4 regions of the Bradyrhizobium sp. SZCCHNR1098 genome follow, and region 1 is predicted to be linked to each of the others. Evidence: predicted binding sites of a transcription regulator. Region 1 holds the regulator's gene; each other region holds the start of a gene.
What was found. The regulator LexA, encoded in region 1, represses DNA repair genes until DNA is damaged. The targets are predictions, from matches to a motif close to TGTTCNNNNTGTGTTCNG.
Positions count from the first base shown of each region.

Region 2: the regulator LexA is predicted to act here: its motif matches at 2,551-2,568, upstream of QX135_RS08840 (putative DNA modification/repair radical SAM protein).
Region 3: the regulator LexA is predicted to act here: its motif matches at 2,422-2,439, upstream of QX135_RS02270 (YifB family Mg chelatase-like AAA ATPase).
Region 4: the regulator LexA is predicted to act here: its motif matches at 1,503-1,520, upstream of QX135_RS12740 (ribonuclease T2).

Region 1 covers NZ_JAUEXY010000007.1:131,547-138,652, reverse strand. The annotation lists gene QX135_RS16820 (alpha/beta hydrolase) at 1-298, shown strand, start outside; gene glp (gephyrin-like molybdotransferase Glp) at 430-1,653, shown strand; gene lexA (transcriptional repressor LexA) at 1,860-2,558, shown strand; gene QX135_RS16805 (hypothetical protein) at 2,817-3,257, shown strand; gene QX135_RS16800 (hypothetical protein) at 3,481-3,699, shown strand; gene QX135_RS16795 (ComEC/Rec2 family competence protein) at 3,654-5,945, opposite strand; gene QX135_RS16790 (hypothetical protein) at 6,085-6,297, shown strand; gene QX135_RS16785 (glutamine--tRNA ligase/YqeY domain fusion protein) at 6,319-7,106, opposite strand, start outside.
Region 2 covers NZ_JAUEXY010000003.1:153,002-160,107, reverse strand. The annotation lists gene QX135_RS08850 (DNA polymerase Y family protein) at 207-1,790, opposite strand; gene QX135_RS08845 (DNA repair protein) at 1,690-2,478, opposite strand; gene QX135_RS08840 (putative DNA modification/repair radical SAM protein) at 2,652-3,890, shown strand; gene QX135_RS08835 (UdgX family uracil-DNA binding protein) at 3,984-5,468, shown strand; gene QX135_RS08830 (methyltransferase domain-containing protein) at 5,488-6,228, opposite strand; gene QX135_RS08825 (coproporphyrinogen-III oxidase family protein) at 6,269-7,106, opposite strand, start outside.
Region 3 covers NZ_JAUEXY010000001.1:496,589-503,694, forward strand. The annotation lists gene QX135_RS02260 (PAS domain-containing hybrid sensor histidine kinase/response regulator) at 1-379, opposite strand, end outside; gene QX135_RS02265 (hypothetical protein) at 507-734, opposite strand; gene QX135_RS02270 (YifB family Mg chelatase-like AAA ATPase) at 837-2,375, opposite strand; gene QX135_RS02275 (DUF2336 domain-containing protein) at 2,605-3,675, shown strand; gene QX135_RS02280 (outer membrane lipoprotein carrier protein LolA) at 3,695-4,456, opposite strand; gene QX135_RS02285 (DNA translocase FtsK) at 4,652-7,106, opposite strand, start outside.
Region 4 covers NZ_JAUEXY010000005.1:17,859-24,964, forward strand. The annotation lists gene QX135_RS12725 (DUF3617 domain-containing protein) at 1-421, opposite strand, end outside; gene QX135_RS12730 (hypothetical protein) at 490-795, opposite strand; gene QX135_RS12735 (hypothetical protein) at 964-1,428, shown strand; gene QX135_RS12740 (ribonuclease T2) at 1,561-2,265, shown strand; gene QX135_RS12745 (23S rRNA (adenine(2030)-N(6))-methyltransferase RlmJ) at 2,400-3,260, shown strand; gene QX135_RS12750 (cold-shock protein) at 3,514-3,729, shown strand; gene QX135_RS12755 (porin family protein) at 4,007-4,642, opposite strand; gene uvrC (excinuclease ABC subunit UvrC) at 4,887-6,953, shown strand.

The sequences.
Region 1 (7,106 bases):
CTCCGGCGAGCCACGCGAGACGTTCCTGAAGAAGAACGCCGCCGCACTCCGCGCGCCGCCAACCGGCGCGACTCTCGATATGGCACCAGCCTTCCCGCGCCTCGCGGAGATCGTCGCGCCATCGCTCGTCATCTGGGGGGACTTGGACTTTCCTCACATCCAGCAGCGAAGCAGGCTGCTCGCCGCAACAATGCCGAACGGGTCAGGACATGAGCTGGCCGGAACGGCGCACCTGCCGAGCCTGGAACGTCCGCAGGAGGTCACGCGGTTGATTGCAGACTTTCTCGCGCGATCGTGAGGCAGCGGCCCGGACGCGGCCCACATCAGACGATCAGAAGGCAGGAAGCGGCCTGAGCCCTTGGCCGAGCCGTGCGCGTTCGGTTAGAAGGCGACTCATTCGATCTGCCGTCTCCGTCCGAAGGAACTCTCATGGCCCTGATGCCGGTGTCCGATGCGTTGTCCGCCGTGCTCGCCGGCGCCGAGCCGCTGGCCGAGGAGCTGGCCGAGGAGCTGGTGACGCTGGACGAGGCCCATCACCGCATCCTGGCCCGCGACCTCGCGGCGCTGCGGACGCAGCCGCCCGAGGCGATGTCGGCGATGGACGGCTACGCCGTACGCGCGGCGGACGCAGCCCAGGCCAAGGTGCGGCTGAGGGTGATCGGCGAGGTCGCGGCGGGGCGGCCGTTCGATCGCGTGGTCGGACCCGGCGAGGCGGCGCGCATCTTCACTGGTGGCGTTGTCCCTGAGGGCGCCGACGCGGTGGTGATCCAGGAGGACACGATCGCCGAAGATGGCCACGTCGTCATCACCGAGGCCGCGATCAAGGGCCGGCACATTCGGCCCGCGGGCGTCGACTTCCACCAGGGCATGGTGCTGCTGAAGGCGGGCCGCCGGCTCAGCGACCGCGACCTGTCGCTGGCGGCCAGCATGAATCATCCGGCACTGCCGGTGCGGTGCCGGCCGAAGGTGGCGCTGCTCGCCACCGGCGACGAGCTCGTGATGCCGGGCTCGACGCCCGGCCCGGGCCAGATCGTCTATTCCAACGGCTACGCCCTGCGGGCGCTGGTGCGCAGCGAGGGCGCGACACCGATCGATCTCGGCATCGCCGCGGATACGATGGAGGCCACGGTCGCCGGGATCCGGCGGGCGCGCGAGGCCAAGGCCGACATCCTGATCACGACCGGCGGCGCCTCGGTCGGCGATCACGACCTCGTCAAGCAGGCGCTCGAAGCCGAGGGCATCGAGATGGCGTTCTGGAAGATCGCGATGCGGCCGGGCAAGCCGATGATGCACGGACGGCTCGGCGACATGAGGGTGATCGGACTGCCCGGCAATCCGGTGTCGTCCTATGTCTGCGCCATCCTGTTCCTGGTGCCGCTGATTCGGCGGCTGCTCGGCCGTGACGAAGCTCGCATGCCACGCGAGACCGCCCTGCTCGGCCGCGAGCTCGGGGCGAACGATTCGCGCGAGGACTATCTGCGGGCGCAGCTCGAAGAGCGCGCCGACGGCACCCTGATCGCAACGCCGGTGACGCAGCAGGATTCGTCGCTGCTCGGCAATCTCGCGCTCTCGCAGGCGCTGGTGATCCGGCGGGCGTATGCGCCGAAGGCCGCCGCCGGCAGCCCGTGCGAGATCCTGCGCCTGCCGAGCTAGGCCGTTTCCCCCGGCAAAGCCCGGTCCGTTCACTACAATTTAAGGATTGCGGAACACACATCGAACATATAGTGTCCGTTCATGATTTGTTTTTAGTATGTTGCGGGCGACGCGATGATGGTCCGACTCCAAGGCGCTCTCAGCCGGTTTGTGCTCAAGGCGCAGCTCCTGGACTCGGACGACAACAAACTGGGGACCAGGTCGAGATGCTGACGCGCAAACAGTACGAACTTCTGCGGTTCATCAACGAGCGGCTCAAGGAAGCCGGCGTGCCGCCGTCCTTCGACGAGATGAAGGATGCGCTCGATCTGCGCTCGAAGTCCGGCATTCATCGCCTGATCACGGCGCTCGAGGAGCGCGGCTTTATCCGCCGGCTGCCCAACCGCGCCCGCGCGATCGAGGTGATCAAGCTGCCCGAGCTGTCACAGGCTGCCAACAACCGCCGCGGCTTCACCCCATCGGTGATCGAGGGCAATCTCGGCAAGGTGCGCACCAGCACTCCCGCGCTGGACGATGGCGAGCGCCCCGTCGCGGTGCCGGTGATGGGCCGCATCGCCGCCGGTACCCCGATCGAGGCGCTACAGACGCGCAGCCACACCATCAGCGTGCCCGCCGACATGCTCGGCAACGGCGATCACTATGCGCTCGAGGTGCGCGGCGACTCCATGGTCGATGCCGGCATCCTCGACGGCGACATGGCGCTGATCCAGCGCAACGAGACCGCCGACACCGGCGACATCGTGGTAGCGCTGATCGACGATGAGGAAGCGACGTTGAAGCGCTTCCGCCGCCGCGGCGCATCGATCGCGCTGGAGCCGGCCAACACCGCCTACGAGGTGCGCATCCTGCCGCCCAACCGGGTGAAGATCCAAGGCAAGCTGGTCGGGCTGTATCGCAAGTACTGATCGCGGACGCGATCGGTCGATCGGCGGCGAGCGCACGCGCTTCTCCGCCGATCGAAATTGGTCACGCGCGAATGCACCTCAGGATGTGCAGCGCGGCATGCTCAAACGCTTGTGATCGCCCGCGGGCGCACGCGGTGCAGATCAGCGCAGAATTGCCGTGAAGCGCGCGCTAACATCTCCTCGATGTCCACTCTGATAGAGGCCTGCGCCTGTCCGGGGGGAGCGTGGGTCGGCTATCTCTCAACGAGGAGCGATCCGATGTGTGACTACAGCCTCCATGCGGTTGCGTCCCGTCCCGCCAAGGTCGGCGAGACGTTGATCTCGACGACGTTTCGCGGCACCGCCACCCGCGGCTTCGCCCTCGAGAGCGAGCCGACCGTCGCAGTCTGCATGCTGCCCGGCACCGAGTTGGCATTTGTCGAGGACGTCCGCTACGACAGCCGCTGGCTCTGGACCCGGACGATCCGCGAGCGCGTCGCGAAGTTCAACAGCATCGAGACGCACATCCCCGATCGCCATCACGACGCGATCGAATTCGCCGACGGCCGCCACGTGCTGGTGACCCAGCTCTGCGAGGGCCAGCGCGTCACCGTGCTACAATTGCCGGTCAGCAAGCAGCCGGCCGAACGCCGCCCGGGCATGGCGGAGGACGTTCCGGCTTCGCAGGCCACACCGATTCGCCGCATCAGCATCACCTGAGCGCCTGCGCGTCCGCATTTCTCTCGGTCATGAGCGAGCTTTCGGCCGGGGGAGATTTGGTTTCTGCAAGCGCAAGGTCCTTTCGGGCGAACCTCACGCTCCGGCATCGCATCGAATAGGAACGACATCCCTCGGCCGGCATTGTGTGCCGGGGGAGCTTGCCGCCGCGGTCAACAAGATCGATTGGAACAAGGCCGACCGGATCACCGAGCCCGGCCGCTACATGCTTCCGTTCGGATGGCTAACGGTCACGGTTGATGACATCGCCGTCTGGCAACGATATCCGGGCGCTGCGTTCACGCTGGTCGAAGGTCCCTCGCTGTTCGATGGACCCGACGACACCGAGTATCATCTCAGCACGTTGTATCATCTCAGCACGTTCGAGCTGTCCGGCGCTCAATCCTGCTCGCCCTGCTCCGTCTCCGGCGGCGTCGCGTCCTGAAGCCGCGACACCGGCGCACGCGGCGTCAGCGTCGTGTCGAACTCGCCGGCCTCGGCGGGCGCCGGCCACCACGGGCGGTCGGTGCCGCCGGCGCGCACCGGCGTGACGGAGAAGCCGGTGCCCCGCTGCACCAGCATCAAGGCGCCCTGCTGCTGCAGGCGCTGGCGATCGATGACGGCCGCCGCGCAGGATGACGGCGCGGCGCGCGCGGTGACGATCAGCGCGGCACGGGCGCAATCATCGTCGAGCGCCTCGGCGCGCAGGGTCAAGGCGGCGAATCGGCCGTCGACCATCGCGACCACGCAGCCCGCCTCGTCGCAGGAGACGCCATCGGCGAGCGATGAATCCGCCGGCAGCCGGGCATCGGCGTCGGCCGCGAGCCACTCCTTGGTGGCGAACACGTCCTTGCCGGTGCGCATCACATGCAGACGTCCGTCACGGCCGCGCACCGCCACCGCGCGCCCGTCGCCGGCGATCAGGACGTCGGGCAGAGGCGTCGTGGCGGCCCACGCGGTGGCCACCGCGAGCCCGACGGCGCCCGACCAGCGCAGCGGTGTGCGCAGCAGGCCGATCAGGATGACGCCGAGGCTGGCCAGGATCAGCGGACCGATGCCGAAGCCCGGGATGCGCCCGACCGCGCCGGGCAGCGCCGCCACCCAGCGCGTCACCGCGATCATCCAGTCGATGCCGAGGCCCATCAGCGTCCACCAGGGACCGTCGAGCCCGAACGGCGCCGCCAGCAGGCCGAGCAGTCCGGCGGGCATCACCAGCACCGAAACCACCGGCATCGCCGCGAGATTGGCGAGCACGCCATAGGGCGTGACGCGATGGAAGTGGAACGCGGCATAGGGCGTGGTCGCAAGCCCCGCGATCAGCGAGGCCAGCAGCAGCATCGCAAGCTCGCGGCCGCCCCACAGCGCGATGCGCTGCGTCGTGGAGCTGTCCGGCGTCGCAAACAGTTTGGGCAGGCCGAACTGCACCAGCGCGACCAGACCGAGCGTCGCCGCGAACGACATCTGGAAGCTCGGATGCACCAGCGCTTCGGGTGCCGCGATCAGCACGATCATCGCCGCGACCGCGAGCGTGCGGAAGGTGACGGCGCGGCGATCGACCATGACCGCGATCAGCACCACGGCCGTCATGAAGAACGATCTCTGCGTCGCGACCTCCGCGCCCGACAGCAGCAGGTAGAACGCCGCCGCGACCAGCGCCGCCGCGGCCGCCCACTTCTTGATCGGATGGCTGATGGTGAGGCCGGGGATCAGCGCAAGCAGCGCGCGCACGGCGAAGAACACGACGCCGGCGACGACGGCCATGTGATAGCCTGAGATCGACAGCACGTGGCCGAGGCCGGAGACGAACATCGCATCGTTGACATCGGGCGTGATGGCGTCGCGCCGGCCGGTCAGCAGCGCGGTGGCGATGGCGCGCTCATCGCCCGTCAGGCGGGCACGGATGCGTGCGTCGATCGCATCGCGCAGACCCTGCATGGCCGCCGCATAGCCCAGGCCGAAGCCGGCGGCCTGCGGCGGCGTCGCCGTCGTGATCGCGCCCATCACGAAACCGGAGGCGCCGATGCCCTGGAAGAACATGTCGCGCGCGAAGTCGTAGGATCCCGGCCGCACCGGGGCCATCGGCGGCAGCAGCCGCGCCTTGAGCTGCACGAAGCTGCCGACCTCGGGCGCCGTGCCCTTGCGCACCGCGAGCCGCACGCGCGCGATCGTGGCGGCGTTGCGCGGGCTCTCCATCGCGGCGACGCGCAGCACGATCCGATCGCTGCGCTCGCGGACGTCGCGCGCCTCGACGAAGCCGGACAGCGCCACCGAATACAACGGCCGCGCCAGCACCGGATGTGCGACACGCGCGGTCTTGATGGTCGCCGCGGCAAAGCCGCACGCTGCAGCTGCGATCATCACGGCAACCGGAAACATCCGATGCCGCCGCATCATGATGGCGACGATGCAGAGCAGCGCCGCGGTGGTGGCGGCGATCCAGAGCACCGGCTCGTGATCGGCGGTGAAGTACAGCGCGATGCCGGCCCCGAACGCCACCGGCACCCAGGGCAGCAGCCGGCCCGCCCCGGCCTCCTCGACCGCCCAGCTCTTCAGGCGGGCGGCGAATGCCGACGACGCGCCGGACCCGATCGCGGGCCAGCCGCCGGCCAGCGCGCCGCGCGGCGGCCAGACATCGGCCATCGCGCCCGCGATCCCGCGACGCCCTCCCGGCGGCCTGACCGGCTCCGCCATTGCCCACACCACCCGTTACTTCACGGGCATGGAGGCTAGCGAAACCACGGGGAATCCGACTAGCGGAACGGAACGAGAATCCAATCCCGGTGCCGGGAACGTCATTGGAACTTTCGGCACCGCACGGGCTTATGCGGGTATGGACCACCATGACAATGACGATCCCTTTGCCGACCTCGCGCTCGACACGGCGATCCACCTGCGCTGGACGTTGCGGGACATCAAGGCCCACCGGCTCACGCTCTCCCCCGTCGCCGACGATGATCTCTCGCTCCTCGCGGAGCGCGGCCTGGTCGAGGTCAGCGATGGCGTGCCAACGCTGACCGAGGCCGGCCTCGCAGCGATCAATTGAGCTGCGGCTGCGGTCCCCATCTCATCCCTTCGCGACCTCCTTCGCAAAGGTGTCGCGCAGGCCGATGGTGCGGTTGAACACGAGCTTGTCGGGCATCGAATCCGGATCGCGGACGAAGTAGCCCTGGCGCTCGAACTGCATCGGTGCGTCCGAATTGCTCTCGGCGATCGCCGGCTCGATGCGGGCGTCGATCAGGACCTCGAGTGAGTTGGGATTGAGATCGGCGGTGAAGTCGGCCGCATTGGGGCTCGGATTGGCGAACAGCTGGTTGTAGAGGCGGATCTCGGCGGTCAGCGACTGCGCAGCGGGCAGCCAGTGCATCGTCGCCTTGACCTTGCGTCCATCCGGCGCGTTGCCGCCCTTGGTCGCGGGATCATAGGTGCAACGCAGCTCGACGATCTCGCCGGCGTCGTTCTTGATGACGTCGCGGCACTTGATGAAATAGGCGTAGCGCAGCCGCACCTCGTTGCCCGGCGACAGCCGGAAGAACTTCTTCGGCGGGTTCTCCATGAAGTCGTCCTGCTCGATATAGAGCTCGCGGCCGAAGGCGATCCTGCGCGTGCCGGCTGCGGGATCGTCGGGGTGGTTGATCGCCTCGAGCTCCTCGACCTGGCCTTCCGGATAATTCTCGATCACCACCTTCAGCGGCCGCAGCACGGCCATCCGACGCAGCGCCGTGCGGTTCAGCTCCTCACGAATGCAGAATTCGAGCATGCCGACGTCGACGATGCTGTTGGCCTTGGCGATGCCGATGCGCTTGATGAACTCGCGCACCGCAGCCGGCGGCACGCCGCGCCGCTTCAGGCCGG
Region 2 (7,106 bases), on a different contig from region 1:
GGGGTGGGGTGAGCCCAGCAACCGGTTGTCATTGCGCCAGCTCTTCTCAGCTGCCGGTAAGTTGGCCTCGAGGACAACGGGCAGCGCAAACGCGGATGGTCTGTCACCCCACCCCGGCTCGCATGCACGCATGCGAGCCGACCCTCCCCCTCCAGGGGAGGGTGAGCAGCGAGGTCGGCGCGGGATGTGTGCCATCTCCCCCACCCTCATGCGAACAGACCGTGCATGTACCAGGCGGGCTGTACGGGCAGGCCCTCCTGCTGATCGAGCTCGCGGTCATACAACCCGTCGCGGTAGAGCCAGAAGCGCAGGCCGTGCTCGTCCTCGACGCGGAAATAGTCGCGCGTGAGGCCCTGCCCGCCCGGCCGCCACCATTCCATGGCGATGCGCTCCGGGCCTTCGGCGCGCACCACCGCATGCGCGGCACGGCGCCAGACGAAGCGCGCAGGCGGGCCGTCCGGCACCCCGGCGATCACCTGGATCGCCTCCGGCTGCGCGAACAGCCGCAAGGGCCGCAGTGGCGGCTCGCCCTCGGTGCGCTCCGGCCAGGCGGCTGCGGTGGCAGCCGTGAGATTTGGCTGCGCCGGTAGCGGCAGCGCCGCACGTTCCGGGATGTGGGTGTCGACCGGCAGATGCACGACCACGCGTTTGCCGCCGATGCGCGCGGCGATGCGGTCGATCAGCGCCGACAGCTCGTCATTGTCGTGGACATGGGCGTCGAGATCGCGCTGCTGCTGCACCACGATCTCGCTGCGGCTCGCCGACAGCCGGATCATGTCGAAGCCGAAGCCGGGATCGAGCGGATCATTCAGGGCGTCGAGCCGCTCGCGGAACAGACGGTCGATGATTGCGGCCTCGGTGACCGGCTGGCCGGTGTCGACCGCGATGACGCGCACCAGGCCGTCGGTGCGGAAGAAGCAGGCCTCGAGCCGCCGCGCGCCCTTGCCCTGCTGTGCCATCGCCGCCACCAGCATCGCGGCGAGACTGGAGAGACTGGCCGCGATCACCGTATCGGTCGCGACCGGCTCGGCGAAGCGCTTGTCGACGATGTAGTCCGGCGGGACTTTGCGCGGGCTGATCGGCGCATCGGCCTCGCCCAGCGCCTGGGCCAGCACGCGGGTGAAGGCGACACCGAACCGCGCCGTGATCTCGTTGCGGCCGCGCGACGCGACGTCGCCGATCGTCTTCAAGCCGGCGCGGCGCAGGCCGAGCGTGATCGCCTCGCTGCCGCCAAGGGCTGCCACCGGCAGCGGCGCCACCGCGGCCGCCTCCTCGCCGTCAGGCACGATGCGGCCATGCACCTGCCGGTTCAGCGTGCGCGCACACACGGCGTTGGAGGCGATCGCTGCCGACACGGTGAGACCGTGCGCGGTCAGCGCATCGCAGAGCGACCGCATCAGTTTGGCTTCGCCGCCGAACAGATGCACGCAGCCGGTGATGTCGAGCGAAAGCCCATGCGGCGGATCCAGCGCCACCAGCGGCGTGAAGCGGTCGCACCAGTCGGCGATGCCTTCGAGCATCTTGGCGTCAGCCGCGAGGTCGGCCTCTTGGACGACGAGGTCGGGACAGACCGCGCGGGCGTTCGCCAGCGGCTGGCCGAGGCTGACGCCATGGCACGCCGCTGCCTCGTCCAGCGCATGGATCAAGAGCGCATTGGCGTCCTTGATGACGACGACCTGCGGCAGGTCGTCACGCCGATCGGCGGAGCAGTTTCGCTTGATCCGATCGATGGGCAGGCGCGGCAGCCACAGGCTGAGGATCCGCCGCCGGTTCGCTGAAACGGCACGCATCGGGGGTCCACTCCATGATCCATCGTCCGGTCTGGCCGTGACGATTGCGAATGAGCTCGGCGTCGAGACGCGGCGCGCCCCAGGCCATCCAGGGCGCCGAGGGCAGCGACGGCGCGGTGCGGACGATCCAGCGCGTCTCGGCGGTCGAAGGTTCGGGTGTGGCTGCAATGCGCAACACGAGCGCGGTCACGCCGGACTCCTGCGCGGCCAGGGTCAGCTTGCGGCTGGCGACGAGATCGAGCTTTTGCGTCTCGCCCCACACCTCCAGCATCACCCCGCCCAGCGCATCGCAGGCGAGCGCGTCGGCCGCGGTGCGCAAGCCGTGATCGAGATCGGGCGCCCGCACGATCACGATGCGGCGCGGGTCGAGGCCAAGCTCGGCGAGCCCGCTCATCGACAGCGCGCCCATCTCGCGCTCGGCGAAATCCTGCCGGATCCAGATCAGCGGGCGGCGCGCCGCGACGCGCGCGGCGAGCCCGCACAGGAAGCCGGTCGCGGCCGTCGCCTGACGGCCGGTCTCGGCGAACACCTCATGCAGCGCGCCGGTGGCCAGCCCGCCCTGCAGCACGGCGTCGGCCTCGTCATGGCCGAGCGCGACCCGGCGCAGGTCATGTGCGCCATCTCCCGCCTCGAGACGGGCAATGCGGCCGCGCAGACGCGCGAGCGTATCCATGCGTGCGCCGGTCATCCGTCGCCGCTCCTCTTCCATCCATCGTGCGGGCGCTGCCGTTGTTGCAGTTGAACCCACGACGGCCCTCTTTGTTCATGATACGTTCTAATATAAAGCTAACGCCTTCGAGAGAGTCAATCGGGATTGCCCCGGATGTGATTCAGCGAATGGAATCAAAAGGATTCAAAGGTATGGAGCTGCTCCGCAAGCTGGAGATCCTGGCCGATGCCGCCAAGTACGACGCCTCCTGCGCCTCCAGCGGTACCGAGATGCGGGATTCCCGCGACGGCAAGGGTCTCGGCTCGACCGCGCCCGGCATGGGCATCTGCCATTCCTATGCGCCGGACGGCCGCTGCATCTCGCTGCTCAAGGTTCTGCTGACAAACGCCTGCAACTACGACTGCCTGTATTGCGTCAACCGCGCCTCCTCCAACGTGCCGCGCGCGCGCTTCACGGTCGACGAGGTGGTGAAGCTCACCATCGATTTCTATCGCCGCAACTACATCGAGGGTCTGTTCCTGTCGTCCGGCATCATCCGCAGCCCGGACTACACCATGGAGCAGGTCGTGAGCGTGGCGCGCAAATTGCGCGAGGAGCATCGCTTCCGTGGCTACATTCATCTGAAGACGATTCCGGAGGCTGACGAGGCGCTGATCGCCGAGGCTGGCCGCTATGCCGACCGGCTCAGCATCAACATCGAGACGCCGCTGGAGGCGAGCCTCACCAGGCTGGCGCCGGAGAAGGACCAGCGCGCCATCCGCCGCACCATGGGCCGTCTCCGGCTCAAGCTCGACGAGACGGTGGAAGCCAAGAAGACGGTGCGGAAGGCGCGGCCGCCGCGCTTTGCCCCTGCAGGCCAGAGCACGCAGATGATCGTCGGCGCCGACGACGCCAACGACCGCGTCATCCTGTCGACCTCGGCCAATCTCTACGGCGCCTACAAGCTCAAGCGCGTCTATTACTCCGCCTTCAGCCCGATCCCCGATGCAAGCCGCGCGCTGCCGCTGCAGGCGCCGCCCTTGGTGCGCGAGCACCGGCTGTACCAGGCCGACTGGCTGATGCGGTTCTACGGCTTCGACGCCGATGAAATCGTCGAGGAAGGCGAAGGCATGCTGCCGCTCGACATCGACCCCAAGCTCGCCTGGGCGCTGCGCCACCGCGACCGCTTCCCGCTCGACATCAACACAGCAAGCCGCGAGGAGCTGTTGCGCGTGCCCGGCTTCGGCACCCGCACGGTGGAGCGCATCCTCGCGACCCGCCGCACCACCACGATCCGCTTTGCGGATCTGGCCCAGCTCAACGTCATCAGGAACAAGGCGCTGCCGTTCATCGTTCTCTCCGACCACCGGCCACAGCCGTCCCTGCTCGACGGCGCCGCGCTGGCGGCCCGGCTGCGGCCGAAACCGCAGCAGCTGGGATTTGGATTCTAACGGAAGCCGTCATCGCGAGCGCAGCGAAGCGATCCAGGGCCGCACGAGAAGTCTGGATTGCGTCGCTTCGCTCGCAATGACGTGAGGAGAGAAATGCACGTCGTAACCCTCGACAACGACACTGATTTCGACGGCTGGCGCCGGGCAGCGCGGGCGCTGGCGATGAACGACGTCAAGCCGGCCGAGGTGAGCTGGCGCGTCAAGGGCGCGGAGGCCGATCTGTTCGACGATGAAGCCGAGACGACGCTGCCGGAGGTGCCGGAGGGCGCGTTCTCGGTGCCGGCGAGCTTCATGGAGCTCGCGGAGAGCGCGATCCTGCACAGTGACCCCAACCGCTTCACCCTGCTCTATCGGCTGCTGTGGCGTCTCAGGACCAATCACGACCTGATGGAGATCGCGACCGATCCCGACGTCGCGCAGGCCAACGCGCTGGCGCGAGCGGTGCGCCGCGACGTCCACAAGATGCATGCCTTCGTCCGCTTCCGCGAGGTCGGCCGCGAGCGCGAGACGCGCTACGTCGCCTGGTTCGAGCCGGAGCACCACATCGTCGAACGCGCCGCGCCGTTCTTCGCCCGCCGCTTCGCCGACATGCCGTGGTCGATCCTGACGCCCGAACTCTGTGCGCATTGGGACGGCAGCCGCGTCAGCTTCACGCCCGGTGTGAGCAAGGCTGACGCGCCATCCGAAGACCGGCTCGAGGAGGTGTGGCTGCGCTATTACGCCAGCATTTTCAATCCGGCACGGCTGAAAGTGAAGGCGATGGAAAAGGAGATGCCGAAGAAATACTGGCAGAACCTGCCCGAGGCGAAGCTCATCCAGCCGCTGATCGCGGCCGCCTCCCGGCGCACCACGGAGATGATCGCCGAGCCCGGCACCTCACCGCACAAGCCGCAGAAACGCGTCGAGGAGAGCGAGATGACCCGCAAGCCAACCACACACGCGCATGCTGCTGAGACCTCACGTGATGTCGAGTCCACCGATCTCGAGACCTTGCGTGAAGAAGCCGCCGGCTGCCGCGCCTGCCCGCTGTGGAAGGACGCCACGCAAACCGTGTTCGGCGAAGGCCCCGCGCATGCGCCGCTGATGCTGGTCGGCGAGCAGCCCGGCGACAAGGAGGACCTCACCGGCCATCCCTTCGTCGGTCCCGCCGGCCAGATGCTCGACCGCGCGCTGGCCGAGGCCGGCATCGACCGCAGCAAGGTCTACGTCACCAATGCGGTGAAGCACTTCAAGTTCGTGCCCCGCGGCAAGATCCGGCTGCACCAGAAGCCGAACACGCCGGAGATCAAGGCCTGCCGGCAATGGTACGAGCGCGAGCTCGCCACCGTGCGTCCGGCCCTGGTCGTGGCGCTGGGCGCCACCGCGGCGCAGTCCGTGCTCGGCAAGATCACGCCGGTCAACAAGAGCCGCGGCCATGTCGTCGACCTCGCAGACGGCCCCAAGGCGATGGTGACGGTGCACCCGTCCTACCTGCTGCGGCTGCCGGATGCCCACGCCAAGGCGCGGGAGTATGAGCGCTTCGTCGAAGACCTGAAGATCGCCGCCGCCGCGATCAAGCGCGCCGCGCACGCGGCGTGAGGCTGCCCCCAACCGGCCCTTACTTGATCGCCAGGAAGCCCTCGAAGCAGACGTGCTTGTAGATCGTCATCGTGTCCACGAACCCGGCCCGCCGCAGCATGTCGAGATTGCCCTGGGTCGAGAACGGTTCCAGCACGCCCTTGAGGCTGCTGGCCTTGCCCAGCACCTCGTCCGGCGAGTAGCCGTTGTCGAGCTTGTAGTCGATATAGACCGACGTCATGATGTCCTGGAACCGCGCGTCCGGCGCCCTGACCTTCTCGAAGAACAGGAACGCGCCTCCCCAATTGAGCGACCGATAGATCGCATCGATCAGGGTCTGGCGATAGCGCGGCGGCACGAACTGCACGGTGTAGTACGACACGATGAAGTCGCTCGCCTCGTAGCCGACCTCGCAGGCATCGGCCGCCAGGTATTCCACGTTCGCCACATCCCTGCTGTGCGCCCGCGCGTAATCGATCATGGCCCGCTCGGTATCGATGCCGATCCAGCGCGTGCCGTGCGGATGGCGCTTGGCGAGTTGCCGAAGCAGCGTCCCCGTCGACGTTCCGATTTCATAGGCGACGGAATCCCGCTTCACGAAGAAATCGCTGACCTGCTCGACCAGCTTGTGGCCGGCTTCGTAGTTCGGAACCGACCTCGCGACGTGGAGATCGAAGTGCTGAGGCGTGTCGCCGCCGAAGCTCCAGCCGGCACGCGCGGCGCGGATGCCGTCACCGGTCGCGTTGTCCCGCTCGAGGGTTGCTTGCCCAGACACAACCATGACGTTCCTCCCTGGTCGACGACGTGTTGAAACTCCCGATCTAACCGTATTGAAGCGCGCGCTCCGTCACTTTCGGCGACAACGCGTCCTTGACGGCCGGACTGAAGAACAGCGACAGCATCTCATCCTCGAACAGCCGGCCGAGCTCCGAAAGCCGCAGCCCCGCATGGCCGTCGCCGTCGCGATACGCTTCCAGGGCGCCGACGCTGCTCAGCCTGGCAACGAGCTTGTCATAATGGGCGGACAGCTCCCGGTTGTCGGCGCGCATGGCACGGCGATCGGCATCCTCGACCCGGCCGGTCCGGAGCCCTGTGGCATAGGACGTCGCCAGCAATTCCTGCCGGTCGACGGCGCGCCCCGCCGTGATCGGACTGTTGCCAGCAAGGACGGTTTCGACATAGGCGCGCACGTCGGGAACATTGCGGAAGACGTAGCCGCTCTTCGCGGCCCCGGCACTGACATGCGAATACGCGCCCGCACCGATCCCGAGAAGATCCCGTGATGGCGAGGTCCGGATCGTCTTGAACGGGTCGGCATAGCGGCGCGCGCGCACGAAGCGGTTGCCGTCGGTCAGGTCATATCCGAGCGCCGCCATCTCCTGCCAGATCAGCATGCGTCCGAACAAGGTCGCGAACTCGCTCTCGAAGCTCGCCTGCTTCAGGTCGGATTTGAGCCAGTGTCCCTGGGGGCGATCGGCAAACCGAGCGTGATACCAGGTGAGGTGCGGGGGCCGGATCTCGGCGACCATCGCCAAATTGTTCCAGGTCTCGGACGGCGACCCCTTGTACAACCCCTGGATCAGGTCGAGATTCCAGTTCTCGAAGATGTCGGCGACGATCGAGCACGCGAGAAGTGGAACGTCCCGCTTGTAGCCGCGC
Region 3 (7,106 bases), on a different contig from region 1:
CGCGCGCGCGCATGACGATGAGGTCGCCCTGCTGCTCGAACAGATTGCGGGCGCGCTGCTCGGCTTCCTGCAGCTCCCAGTTCCGGTCGGCCAGCACCTCGTTGTGGAGCGCAATCTTGTGCATCTTCCTGGCGACGAAGCGCAGCCGCATGCTGAGCGTGGCCAGGCCGACGCAGGCGAGCGCGAACAGGAAGCTGGCTCCGATCGCGAACGTGTGTGGGTTATAGCCGGAGTTGTCGGAGATGCTGGCCTTGATGAAGCCGTACGCGCCGCCGAAGCCAGCGGAGAAGATCATCAGCGAGCGCAGGATCGCGAAGATGGTGCGGTGACGGCGCATGAACCGGCGCAGGCGTAGCCTGACGTGAAAAATCGGTCCCATCTCGATCACCCCCGACGATTTCGATCCCAATGTCATGGCCGGCCCGCACCATGCGGCGTCGGTATTGCTGAGACTTTGAAAGGTCGTGCACGCGCGATTCTGCCGTGCAGAGATGGTGAACCGGGCGTTAGCCCGGCTCACAGAACCGGATCGGTCGGTGATGAGGCGTGGTTGCGCGCGCGGGATCATCGGTGAAGTCGACATGGAGATCGGCGTGAAAGGGCGCGGAGCCGAGCGAGACGCTGTCGGCACCGACGGCAATGCAGGGCTGCGGGGAGGGCGCCAATTCGAGTCTGGCGATGACCGCCGCCGCGATCAGCGGCACGGCCAAAACGAGGACCTTGAAACGCAACATGATACGCACCGACGCGGAAGGCCTGATGACGGAACGCGGGCCCTATGGTTGTCGGAGCGTAAAGAGAAGTCGTTACCAGAGTGTTGAGGGGGAGGGGCGCCTTTACGCCGCATGGCGATTGTCCTCCGCCAGCGCGCGATACGACAGCGCCTCGGCCAGATGCAGCCGGCCGATGGTCTCGGCATGGTCGAGATCGGCGAGCGTCCGCGCCACGCGCAGCACGCGGTGATAGCCGCGGGCTGACAGCCGCATCGTCTCGGCGGCCTCGCGCAGCAGCTTCTGGCCGGGCGCATCGAGCCTGGCGATCTCGTCGAGCACGGCGGCCGGCGCCTCGGCGTTGGTCCGGATGTGCGGCAGGCCGGCTTTGGCATAGCGGGCGCGCTGCAGGTCGCGCGCGGCCGCGACGCGGGCCGCGACCTCCTTTGAGCCTTCCTTGGACGGCGGCAGGATGAGGTCCGCGGCGGTGACGGCGGGCACCTCGATGCGCAGATCGATGCGGTCCATCAGCGGGCCCGAGATGCGCATCTGGTAGTCCGCCGTGCAGCGGTCGATGCGGCCGCGTTTGCAGGCGTAGCCGGGCTCGAAGGCATTGCCGCAGCGGCACGGATTCATCGCCGCCACCAGCATGAAGCGGGCGGGGTAGGTGACGCGGTGGTTGGCGCGCGAGATCGAGACCTCGCCATTCTCCAGCGGCTGGCGCAGCGAATCCAGCACGCGCGGATCGAACTCCGGCAGCTCGTCGAGGAACAGCACGCCCTGATGCGCCAGCGAGATCTCGCCGGGGCGGGCGCGCAGGCCGCCGCCGGTTAGCGCCGCCATGCTGGCGGAATGATGCGGGCTGCGGAACGGCCGGCGCGACGTCAGCGCCCCACCCTCGATCTCGCCGGCGACCGAGGCGATCATCGAGACTTCCAAGAGCTCTGCCGGCGACAGCGGCGGCAGGATCGAGGGCAGCCGCGCCGCCAGCATCGACTTGCCGGCGCCGGGCGAGCCGATCATCAGCAGATGATGCCCGCCGGCGGCGGCGATCTCGAGCGCGCGCTTGCCGCTCTCCTGGCCCTTGATGTCGCGCAGGTCGAGCAGGCTGGCGGGCGCCTCCTGAATCCTGGGTTGCGGCCGCGACAGCACCTGCGTGCCCTTGAAATGATTGGCGATCTGGATCAGCGACGTCGCCGCGATGATCTGCAAATCGGGGCTCGCCCATGCCGCCTCGGCGCCGCAGGCGGCCGGGCAGATCAATCCTTCCTCGCGCGCATTGGCGCCGATGGCCGCGGGCAGCACGCCGGCGACTGGCGCGATCGAGCCGTCGAGGCCGAGCTCGCCCAGCACGGTGAAGCCGCCGAGGGCATCCGGCGGAATGGCGCCGATCGCGGCCATCAGCCCCAGCGCGATCGGCAGGTCGTAATGGCTGCCTTCCTTGGGCACGTCTGCCGGCGCGAGGTTCACGGTGATGCGCCGCGCCGGCAGCGCCAGGCCCGAGGCGATCAGCGCCGAGCGCACCCGCTCGCGCGCTTCCGACACCGCCTTGTCCGGCAGGCCGACGATCGCGAAGGCCGGCAGACCGGGCGCGACTTGGACCTGCACGTCGACCGCGCGGGCCTCGATCCCCTCGAAGGCGACGGTGGAAACGCGCTGGACCATGATGCCCCTCCCAGCGACCAAGCTAGCGGAAGCAGGGATTGTTCGCAAGAACGATACAGGAACATCGTCGTTGCCGCGCTCTGCCGCAATCCATTAACGACAGCCGCGCGGGTTGCAGCTCCGTCCGCCGGGCTTAACGCCCCTTTAGTCCGGCCTTCGCATTCTTCCTCAATTGATGATCGACCCGCGCCTCCGTCACGGCCAAGAGGCGCCCAACGAGGGACGTGCGATGCCTCCAGCGCCTGCGGCAGCTCCGACCGCCAAGACGCCCGCCGGTGATGCGCGGACGGTGTCCGAGCTCGCCACCGACATGCTGCGCCGGACCACCAGCCTGTTCCTGGCCGGTCCGCGGCCCGCATCGGACGAGCAGCTCGATCTCTACGACCAGATGTTCGCTCGGCTGATGCCGCAGGTCGCGACCGAGCTGCTGGCCGAGCTGAGCATGGCGCTCGCCGGCGTCGAGCGTGCGCCTTACGCCACCGCGCGGCTGCTCGCCGTTCACCCCGAATTGCGCGTCGCCGGGCCGATGCTGGCCAAGGCGGCGGTGCTGACCGAGCGCGACCTCGCCGAGTTCATCCGCACCGGCAGCCCGGCGCATCTCGTCGCGCTCGCCAGCCGACGCGGCATCGGCGACAATCTCACGACGCAGCTGATCGCGCGCGGCTTTCCGGCGGTGCGCATGGCGCTGGCACAGAACCTCTCCGCCCGGCTGTCCGAGGATGGCTATCGCAGCCTGTTCAAGATCGCCGAGCGCGACGAGGATCTCGCCGAAAAGCTCGCGCTGCGCACAGATCTGCCGGCCAAGCTGTCGCGGGCCTTCGTCGCCGCGGCGAGCGAGGGCGCCCGCGCCCGCTTCATCAAGGCCGCACCGCCGGCGACCCGCGCCACCCTGCAGGCGACGCCGACCCGCTCGCCCGGCGCGGCAATGCGCGCGATCTGGGATTATCAGCAGGTCAAGGCCGAGGTTGCCGCCCTCAGCCGCACCGGCAAGCTCGGCGACTCCGCCGTCAACCGCTTCTGCGCCACCGGCGATTTCCCTGCCGTGATCGCAGCGCTGGCGCTGCTCTGCGTCGTCACCATCGAGACGATCGAAGCGCTGCTGGAGGAGGATCGTCTCACGGATCTGCTGCTGGCCTGCAAGGCGGCGCGGCTGAGCTGGGCGACGACGTCGATGATCCTGCGCGGCCGGCCCGGCTGCGACGCGCTTCCGGCCGATGACCTCGAGGAGGCGCGCAAGCGCTTCGAGAAGCTTGCACTGTCCGAAGCGCAATGGAAGGTGCGCGGGCTCGAATCGCGCTGAGCGAGCGCGAGAGGCGGCGTCAGCCCGGCGGCGTGCTCGGATAGGCCGTGAAGTCGATCTTGAACATCGCCGGATCGAGCTTCTTGGTCGTATCGAGATTGTAGACGGCGATGGTGGTGTCGTAGCCCTGCGGATCGGTCACGGTCCACTGCTTGAGCTGGCCGTCCTTGACGCCGAGCATCAGCATCAGCCGGCTGGTGCCGATCAGAGCCTGCTTCTCCTCGATCGTGATCGTGACGTAGAGGTCGTCGGCCGCAACCGCGATCACGTTGGTGTCCTTGAGCAGGTCGATGCGGTCCGACAGCAGATAGCGCAGCGGCGTCTGCGACAGCGGATAGACGTCCTGGGTCGCGAGCTTGCGGTCGCGCACCACCAGCGAGGAGCCGTCGGCGATGATGTCGATCGGCGTCGGCGGCTCGTATTCGAAGCGGACCTTGCCCGGCTTCTGGATGTAGAAATCGCCCTTGGTCTTGCTGCCGTCCGGGCCGACCTGGACGAAGTTCCCGACCAGCGTCTGCAGCGACGACAGATAGGCGCTGACCTTGGCCGCCTGCGCCTTCTGGTTGGCGTCGAACGAGGTGAAGATGCTGGCCGGCACGTTGCGCCGGGGATCGGGAATGATCGGATTGGGCGGGGCGGTCTGGGTGGTCGAAGGGCTCTGGCCCGAGCGCTGCTGGTCGGAGGCGCTGAGCTGGGAGCCGCTCTTCGGGCCTGATTTCGGAGCCGGCGTGCCCTGCGCGGCGGCGTGACCGGACGCACCGGCGACAGAGCATGTCGTCACGGCGCAGGCGACCAGCCAGGCGCAGATCCGGCGCCCGCGCGAAGCTGCGTGATACGAAAACGTGCTGTTCAACAAGGAGCTTTTCAAAACGACGTCCTGAGTTTTACGCGTTCTATCCCGGATCGGGCGGGCAGCGTGATCGTAATCGCGTGAAGATCGGGCACCGAAGCGGCGTTTCTGCGGCCATCGGGGCCGTCAGAATCCGCCTTCCTCCTCGGGCACCAGGATCTCGCGCTTGCCGGCGTGGTTGGCCTGGCCGACGATGCCTTCCTGTTCCATCCGCTCCATCAGCGAAGCGGCCTTGTTATAGCCGATCTGCAGCCGGCGTTGAATGTAGCTGGTCGAGGCCTTGCGGTCGCGCTTGACCACGGCGACCGCCTGGGAGAACAGGTCGTCGCCGCCGCCACCGCCGCCCATGCCGGTGGCATCGAACACGGCGCCATCCTCCTCGCTCGGCTCCTCGGCGGTGACCGCCTCGAGATATTCCGGCGAGCCCTGTGCCTTCAGGTGCTTGACGACCTTCTCGACCTCCTCGTCGGAGCAGAACGGGCCGTGCACGCGGCTGATGCGGCCGCCGCCGGCCATGTAGAGCATGTCGCCCTGGCCGAGCAGCTGCTCGGCGCCCATCTCGCCGAGGATGGTGCGGCTGTCGATCTTGGACGTGACCTGGAAGGAGATGCGGGTCGGGAAGTTCGCCTTGATGGTGCCGGTGATGACGTCGACCGACGGGCGCTGCGTCGCCAGGATGACGTGCAGGCCGGCGGCGCGCGCCATCTGGGCGAGGCGCTGCACCGTGCCCTCGATGTCCTTGCCGGCGACCATCATCAGGTCGGCCATCTCGTCGACGATGATGACGATGTAGGGCAGGGGATCGAGGTCGAGCTTCTCCTCCTCGTAGATCGCCTTGCCGGTCTCCTTGTCGAAGCCGGTATGGACGGTGCGGGTCAGCTCCTCGCCCTTGGCGCGCGCTTCGCCGAGACGGGCATTGTAGCCGTCGATGTTGCGCACGCCGAGCTTGGCCATCTTCTTGTAGCGCTCCTCCATCTCGCGCACGGCCCATTTCAACGCGACGACGGCCTTCTTCGGATCGGTGACGACAGGCGTGAGGAGATGCGGAATGCCGTCATAGACCGACAGTTCGAGCATCTTCGGGTCGACCATGATCAGCCGGCACTGGTCCGGCCGGAGCCGGTAGACCAGGCTCAGGATCATGGTGTTGATGGCGACGGATTTGCCCGAGCCGGTGGTGCCGGCGATCAGCATGTGCGGGGTGCGGGCGAGATCGATGATGATGGATTCGCCGCCGATATTCTTGCCGAGGCACAGCGGCAGCTTGGCGACGCTCTCGGTGGCCTCCTTGGCGACGAGCAACTCGCGCAAATACACCTTCTCGCGGTGCGCGTTCGGCAGCTCGATGCCGATGGCATTGCGGCCGGGCACGACGGCGACGCGCGCAGACAGCGCGCTCATCGAGCGGGCGATGTCGTCGGCGAGGCCGATGACGCGCGACGATTTGATGCCCGGTGCCGGCTCCAGCTCGTACAGCGTGACGACCGGACCGGGATGCGCCTTGACGATCTCGCCGCGCACGCCGAAGTCCTGCAGCACGCCTTCCAGCGCGCGCGAATTGGCCTCCAGCTCGCTCTTCGACAGCGGCTGGCGGTCGGAGGATTTCGGCGCCGCCAGCATCGAGACCGAGGGCAGGTCGTATTTGTCGTTGGACTTGCGCGCCGGCGTCTTGGCCGCGGGCTTCTTGCGGGCGCGGGGAGCGGGCTCCTCTTCCTCCTCGTCGTCCTCGCCTTCGTCGGCCTCGTCCTCGTCGCCGCCGTGCTCGTCCATCTCGGGCGCGAGCGTCGGCTTGCCCTGGCCGCGGCCCAGGCTCGGCTCCTGCCGGCTTGCGGCGGCGGCGCGCGGCTGCGGGCCTGATGACACCAGTGCGCGGTAGGCCGTGCTCAGGAACCAGACGACCTGCGCCTTGGCGCTCATGATGGCGTGGAACACCCAGCCGAGCCGGATCGCCTTGCGGTCGTCGTCGTCCTCGGGGTCGGCCAGCGGCGTGTCATCGTCCTCCTCCGCGAGCAGGCTCGGATCGGCTTCCTTCGCGCCCATGCCGCCGGCTACCAGCAGGCAGCCGATCATCGCAACCAGAAGAAGGGCGCCGAGCACCAGCCGATAGATCATACCGGGCGGACCGAACACCACGGCCGGTGCGCGCAGCAGGGCGTCGCCGACCACGCCGCCGAGACCGGTCGGCAGCGGCCAAGCGTGCGAGCGCGGCCAGCAACTGGCAAGTCCGGCGGCGATGACGGCGCCGAGCACCCAGGCGCCGAAGCGCAGCGCCTCGCGATCGAACGGCCGGTGCGTCATCATGCGCCAGCCGCGGATCGCGATCGGCAGGATGACCATGATGGCGCCGAGGCCGAAGATCTGCATCAGGAGATCGGCGCCGATCGCGCCGGGATAGCCGACGATGTTGCGGATCGCGCGCGAGGTGGCGTGGCTCAGGCTCGGGTCCTGCACCGACCAGGTCATCAGCGCCGCCGCGGCGATGCCGGACAGGCCGATCAGCGCGAGGCCCGCGAGCTCGCGCAGCCGCCGCACCAGCGCGTCGCGCAGCGACGTCGGCAGGTGGTTGACCAGGGGAATGACT
Region 4 (7,106 bases), on a different contig from region 1:
CCTCGATGGTCATCGCGGTCTCCTTGGCGGCGCCGGCGGCACCGCCCTGGATGCGCGAGGTGGTCTTCACCGTGTAGGCTGAGTTGAAGTCACCGGTGATGTCGGCATGCGAGGTCGTGTTCATGCCGCCGAAGCTGCAGACGGCATCACTGACATAGCCGGTTGCGGTCTTCTGGATGTCCTGCTTGGAGCAGACCTGCTGCGCCATCGGCGAGGCCATGTTGTTCATGTCCCTGTCGGTGGTCTCGTCGGTGCAGTGCTGCATGGTCATCTCCGGCAGCTGGCCGCCGGACCTGACCATCTTCAATTCCCACAGGCCCGCCTTGCGCACCGGCAGGTCCACGGCACGGGCCTCGTGACTCGCGGTCACGCTGAGGAGACAGCAGGCCAGAAGGCCGATGGCAGTGCGTGTGCAGGTCATGTGTTCCGTTCCGGCTCGTTGCGCGATGTCGGAGCGAATGCCGCCAAAAGATGGCAATTAGGAGAACGTTAGTACAGCGTCCGCAGCGGCCGTTGCGCCGAGCCATAGGGCACCCAGCGGCAGGCGAACGAGACGTAGCCGCCATAGCGCGCATCGACGGCGCGGAACTTCGCGACCTTGCCGTAGGAGGCGCAATGATCGACCGCGAGCTGGCGCGCATCCGTGCTCTGGGCCAGCTGATAGGAGATGATGCCGCCGGTGTCGTTGCCCTTGAAGGGCGGCACCACGTCGGCCAGAGCCGGCGCGGCGGCCAGCAGCATCCCGACGGCCGCGAGGCCTGCAGTCTTCACGAGTCCGGCCTTCAGCGTCCGCATTGCATTCTCCTTGAGCTGGCCTGCCATCCTAAAGGTCCTGTGCGGTCAAGAAAAGAACACCAGCCTCGCGTTAACAGGACTAATCGTGGAGTGTTGCCGCGTTGCACTTGACCTCCTGTGGCCGCCGCGGCACGGTCCACGCTCCCGGATCAGCCTTGCGGACGGCCCATGCGCGACTTCAGCTCACCTTTCAAGATGTTCGGCGCCGCCTGTGGCGCGCTGCTTGCCGCCATCGTCGCCACCGCCCCGGCTCAGGCCGCCAATCCGCTCGAGATGAACTTCTGGCTGTCCGGCCCGAAATATGAAGGCCGGGTCGCGCCTTGCGAGGCGGCCATTCCGACCATCGTCTCGCGATTCCAGGACAAGGAAAGCACCTTCTGGAATTCCTCGCTGACGATCACCGGCGTCGCCAATGTCCATGAGATCGCCTTCCGCCCCTGGCAGTCCGACAACATTCCGCGCCGCTTCTGCACCGGCAGCGTGATGATCAGCGACGGCAAGGCGCGCACCGTCAACTTCTCGATCATCGAGGATGGCGGCTTCGCCGGTTATGACCAGGGCGTCGAGTTCTGCGTCGTCGGCCTCGATCGCAACTGGGCCTTCAATCCGGCCTGCCGCGCCGCCAAGCCCTGATTCGACTTTGTCGGACCATCGGCCGCTCGCGCGGGCGGCCGGCTGACGAATGGCTGCCTCGGGGCGGCCATTTTTGTTCTTGAAATGTTCCCGCGTGCTGCTAGGCTCCTGGCATTGTCCGGGGAGTACGTCATGTTCGATTGCCTGCGCCGACCTGCCGTCCTGTTGTCCATAACGATCGCCTGCTTTGCCCTCTTGGTGGGTGTGCTCGCGGCTGGCTCCGCCGAGGCGCAGGACCGTCGCCAGAACGCGCCGGGCGCGTTCGACTTCTACGTTCTCTCGCTATCCTGGTCGCCCTCGTACTGTGCCGAAGCCGAGGAGCGAGGCGGCCGCGGCAACCGGTCCCAGCAGTGCGGCGGCCGGCCCTACTCGTTCGTCGTGCACGGGCTGTGGCCGCAATACGAGAACGGCTACCCCGAATATTGCGAGCAGCCGGCGCCGCGCCTGCCGCGCAACATCATGACCTCGATGCTCGACCTGATGCCGGCGCCGGGCCTGATCTACAACGAGTGGGACAAGCACGGCACCTGCGCCGGCCTGTCCGCGAAGGCCTACTTCGAAATCATCCGCAAGGCCCGCGCCGCCATCAAGATCCCGCCGGAATTCCTCGATCTTACGGAGGCCAAGACGGTGGCGCCGGGGGCGGTCGAGGAGGCCTTCATCAAGGCCAACCCCAAGCTCACGACATCGGGCATTGCCGTCACCTGCAACCGCACCAGGCTGAGCGAGGTCCGGATCTGCCTGTCGAAGGATCTGGAGTTTCGCAACTGCGACGAGATCGACCGCCAGGCCTGCCGGCGCGACGAGGTCAACATGCCGCCGGTCCGCGGCGGCTAGCGACGGCCGAATTGGGCGACCGCAGTGCGTCGGCCTGCGGCGCCTCTCGGCGCGGCGCTGATCCGATGCTCCTGGATCCATCCGGCGCATCGACGGGGTACCCTTTTGACGCGGAACGGCGTAACTCGTGCCGCATGAACTACCGACACGCCTTTCACGCCGGCGGCTTTGCCGACGTCATCAAGCACATCGTGCTGACGCGCATCCTGGTCTACCTCCAGGAGAAGCCCGCTGCGTTCCGGGTGATCGACACCCATGCCGGCGCTGGCCTGTACGATCTCACCGGCGACGAGGCCATCCGCAGTGGCGAGTTCCTCACCGGCATCGCTCGCGTGCTGCAGGCGCGCTTCTCCGAGCAGGCCTATGCACTCTTGTCGCCCTATCTCGACATCATCAGATCGTTCAATCCGAAGGCCGAGCTGGTTGCCTATCCCGGCTCGCCGCTGATCGCCCGGGCGCTGCTGCGGCCGCAGGACCGCATGACCCTTTGCGAGCTCGCACCGATCCCTCGCAAACAGCTGATCGATCAGTTGCGCCGCGACACCCAGGCCCGCGTCGTCGATCTCGACGGCTGGGTCGCCCTGCCCGCCTTCGTGCCGCCGAACGAGCGCCGGGGCGTGGTGCTGATCGATCCGGCGTTCGAGGCCAAGGATGAGTTCGAGCGGCTCGCCGATCGCTTTGCTGCGGCCTTCGCAAAGTGGACCACCGGTATCTACGTGCTGTGGTATCCCGCCAAGAGCCGGCGCGCGACGGAAGAGCTGACCGATCGCGTCGCGGCGCTCGCGGCCGCGGCCAAGCCGCCGGGCAAGGTGCTGCGGATCGAGTTCAGTGTTGCGCCGCAGATCGAAGGCGAGGCGCTGACCTCGACCGGGCTGCTGATCGTCAACCCGCCCTGGACATTGCATGACGAGTTGAAGCTCATCCTGCAGGAACTGCAGAAGCCGCTCGGCCAGGGCGGCGCGGCGCGCTTCCGGATCGAATTCCCCAAAGCTTGAAACGGCGACTGGTCGAAAAGCCGTAGTCAATCGGCGCGGAACCGTATTATTGTGTCTGATTGTAAGACTGGCTTTACGTTCCGCTTCCGCGAATGGTTGCGGCGGGGTGATCAAGGCCTAACAAGATCCAGACGATCCGGCGTGGCGAGCGCTGGGCGTTAAGGTGGCCAACGCTTTCCGATCAAAGTGATGTCCGGTCGGACGCTGCGCAGAGCGCGCAGTGGAGGAAGCATTGCGGGGGAGGAGTTTCCCGATGGCCATGACTGGGACGGTCAAGTTCTTCAATGGTGAGCGCGGCTACGGCTTCATCAAGCCGGACGACGGTGGACGCGACGTGTTCGTGCACATCACGGCGGTGGAGCGCGCGGGCCTGAAGGATCTGACCGAGGGACAACGGATCAGCTTCGAGGTCGAGCCGGACAAGAAGGGCAAGGGCCCGAAGGCGGTGAACCTGGTCCTGTCGTCTTAGGGCGAGCCCACCAGGCAACGGTTCACGCACCAGCGTGAGACTGCAGCCGCGGGCGCCTCGACGGCATCTCATTCGTTCGTTTGGAAGCTGCCGGCAGCGCCGCCGGCTCGCGTGCACAGCATTGCCGGCTCGTACGTGCAGGCCGCGCGCGATGCGCGCATGCCTCCAGATTGCACGGAGCGCTACGACAAAAGGGACTCCGACAAAAAAATCCCAGCCGCGCGAGCGGCCGGGAGGTTGTCGTTGGACGTTTCTTCTTCCTATTCCCTGGTTGCCATCAGAAGTGGAAGTTGATGCCTGCGCGCACAATTCCAAACCGATAGTCGTTCTTCGCCCCCGTGATCACGAAATTGCTGCTGTCGAGATCGACGTAGAGATACTCGATCTTGGCGGTCCAGTTCTGCGCCAGGCCGAACTCGGTGCCGGCGCCGAGCGTCCAGCCCACCGTGGTGTGCGATTCCGAAAGACCGAAGGTCTCGGCGCGCAGGCCGCCAAAGGCGAGGCCGCCGGTGCCGTAGAACAGGATGTTGTTGAAGGCGTAGCCGGCGCGGCCGCGCAATGTGCCGAACCACGGGTTCGAGAACTTCCACGGCGCGAAGGTGTCGTTGGCGCCGGTCAGGTTGATGTCGCCCTCGGCGCCGAACACCCATGGGCCGTTCTGCCAATTGTATCCCGCGGTCAGGCCGCCGGTGAGACCGGACGGCTTGGTCGGGTTGTTGCCGACGGTGCCCCATTCGTAGCCCAGCGTGCCGCCGAGATAGGGGCCGGCCCAGCTATAGGCGTTGAGGGGCTGGTTCACGGTATAGGGCGCGCCGCGCCCATAGCCGAGATCGGCCGCCTGCGCCGAGACCGATCCGAGAGCCGCCGCGCCAAAGCCCGCCGCGGCGGCAGCACCGACCAAGAACCTGTTCATCGCTCACTCCACGCAACTCGCCGTCACCACCCGGAGCATGCGCCGCGCGACTGTGCTGCGCGGGCCGACGTGGTTACGGAACTCTCGCTTCTTTCGTGAGCTTTTATCGAGAGTTTTAGGTTAAGCCGTTGTTAAGCCGGGTTACCCGGCCATTAACGTGCTTAACGAAGCGTTACCGCCCTGCCCTGTGCATGGCGCCATCGCAAGCTGGCGAGGCGGCGCGGCAGCGCTTAATTTGTTGGACATGACCACCCACAGCTCCGACCCATCCAAGGCGCCGACGCCCCCGAGCCGGCGTGGCGCCTCTGCCGACCTGCCCCCCGAGGCCATCGACACGCCCGACCTCGATCCCGCCGCCCCAGCTGCGGACGAGGACGATGACGGCCGGCTGCCGGAGCTGGCCGAGGAGAGCCTGGAGGCGGTCGGCGAGGGCCCGCTGGCGATCGGCCATGCCGCGATCGAGAACGCGGTGCGGCTGGCGCCGACCTCGCCCGGCGTCTACCGCATGCTCAACGCAGCCCATGACGTGCTCTATGTCGGCAAGGCCAAGAACGTCAAAAAGCGGCTGTCGTCCTACGCCCGCGCCAACGCGCCGCTGCCGGCGCGCATCCTGCGCATGATCGCCGCCACCGTGACTGTCGAGATCGTCTCCACCACCACGGAGACCGAGGCGCTGCTGCTCGAAGCCAACCTGATCAAGCAGCTCAAGCCGCGCTTCAACGTGCAGCTGCGCGACGACAAGTCGTTCCCCTACATCCTGATCACCGGCGACCATTGGGCGCCGCAGATCCTCAAGCACCGCGGCGCGCAGTCGCGACCCGGGCGTTATTTCGGTCCGTTCGCCTCGGCCGGCGCCGTCAACCGCACCATCACGGCGCTGCAGCGCGCCTTCCTGATCCGCTCCTGCACCGATTCGTTCTTCGAGAGCCGCACCCGCCCCTGCCTGTTGCACCAGATCCGCCGCTGCGCCGGGCCCTGCACCCAGGAGATCGACTTCCCCGGCTACACCGAGCTCGTGCGCGAGGCGACCGACTTCCTGTCCGGACGCAGCCAGGCGGTGAAGGCGCTGCTGGCGACCGAAATGGAGAAGGCGTCTGGCGAGCTCGAATTCGAGACTGCCGCTGTCTATCGCGACCGCCTCGCGGCGCTGTCGGCGATCTCCTCGCAGCAGGGCATCAACCCGCGCACCGTCGAGGAAGCCGACGTGTTCGCCATCCACCAGGAGGGCGGCTATTCCTGCGTCGAGGTGTTCTTCTTCCGCACCGGCCAGAACTGGGGCAACCGCGCCTACTTCCCGCGCGCGGAGAAGAGCTATCTGCCGGAGGAGGTGCTGTCGGCGTTCATCACGCAGTTCTACGACGACAAGCCGCCTCCGAAGCTGATCCTGCTGTCGCACGAGATCGAGGAAGCCGAGTTGCTCGCCGAGGCGCTGTGCGTCAAGGCCGGCCACAAGGTCGAGGTGTCCTGCCCGAAGCGCGGCGAGAAGAAGGACCTCGTCATCCATGCGCTGACCAATGCGCGCGAGGCGCTGGGCCGCAAGCTCGCCGACACCGCAACGCAGAGCCGCCTCTTGGAGGCGATGACGACGACGCTCGGCCTGCCGCAGGTCCCGAAGCGCATCGAGGTCTACGACAACAGCCACATCCAGGGGACCAACGCGGTCGGCGCGATGATCGTCGCCGGCCCCGACGGCTTCATGAAGAACCAGTACCGCAAGTTCAACATCAAGTCGGAAGGTCTCACGCCCGGCGACGACTACGCCATGATGAAGGAGGTGCTGCAGCGCCGCTTCAAGCGGCTGGTGTCGCCGTCGGAGAAGGACGTCGCGCGCGCGGCGAAGGAGGACGACGTGCCGCAATGGCCCGACCTCGTCATCATCGACGGCGGCCGCGGCCAGCTCAATGCCGTCCGCGAGATCTTCACCGAGCTTGGCGTCACCAACGTCGCGCTGATGTCGGTCGCCAAGGGCCCTGATCGCGACGCCGGCCGCGAGACGCTGTTCATCCCGGAGCGGGAGGCGATCAAGCTCGAGCCGCGCGACCCCGTGCTGTATTTCATCCAGCGGCTGCGCGACGAGGCACATCGCTTCGTCATCGGCTCACATCGCAAGCTGCGCAAGAAGGACATCCGCGAGGCCGGCCTGCAGGAGATCCCCGGCATCGGTCCGTCGCGCAAGCGCGCGCTGCTGCACCATTTCGGCACGCTGAAGGAGATCGAGCGCGCCTCGATCGCCGATCTCGGCAAGGTGCCGGGCGTGAGTGCGGAGAGCGCGCGGAAGATCTTCGAATATTTTCACAGCAACGCGGGTTGAGGCTGCGACCTCCCGATCCGGCGCAAGCCCGGTCCTCTCCGCCCGTTCATTTCGGGGGAGCCCGCAGCGAGCCCGGAATGGCGGAGCGGCCGGGCCCGCCGCCTCCCGACGGCGCTGCCAGCACGCAGAAAGTATTTTACCCGGATAGAAATA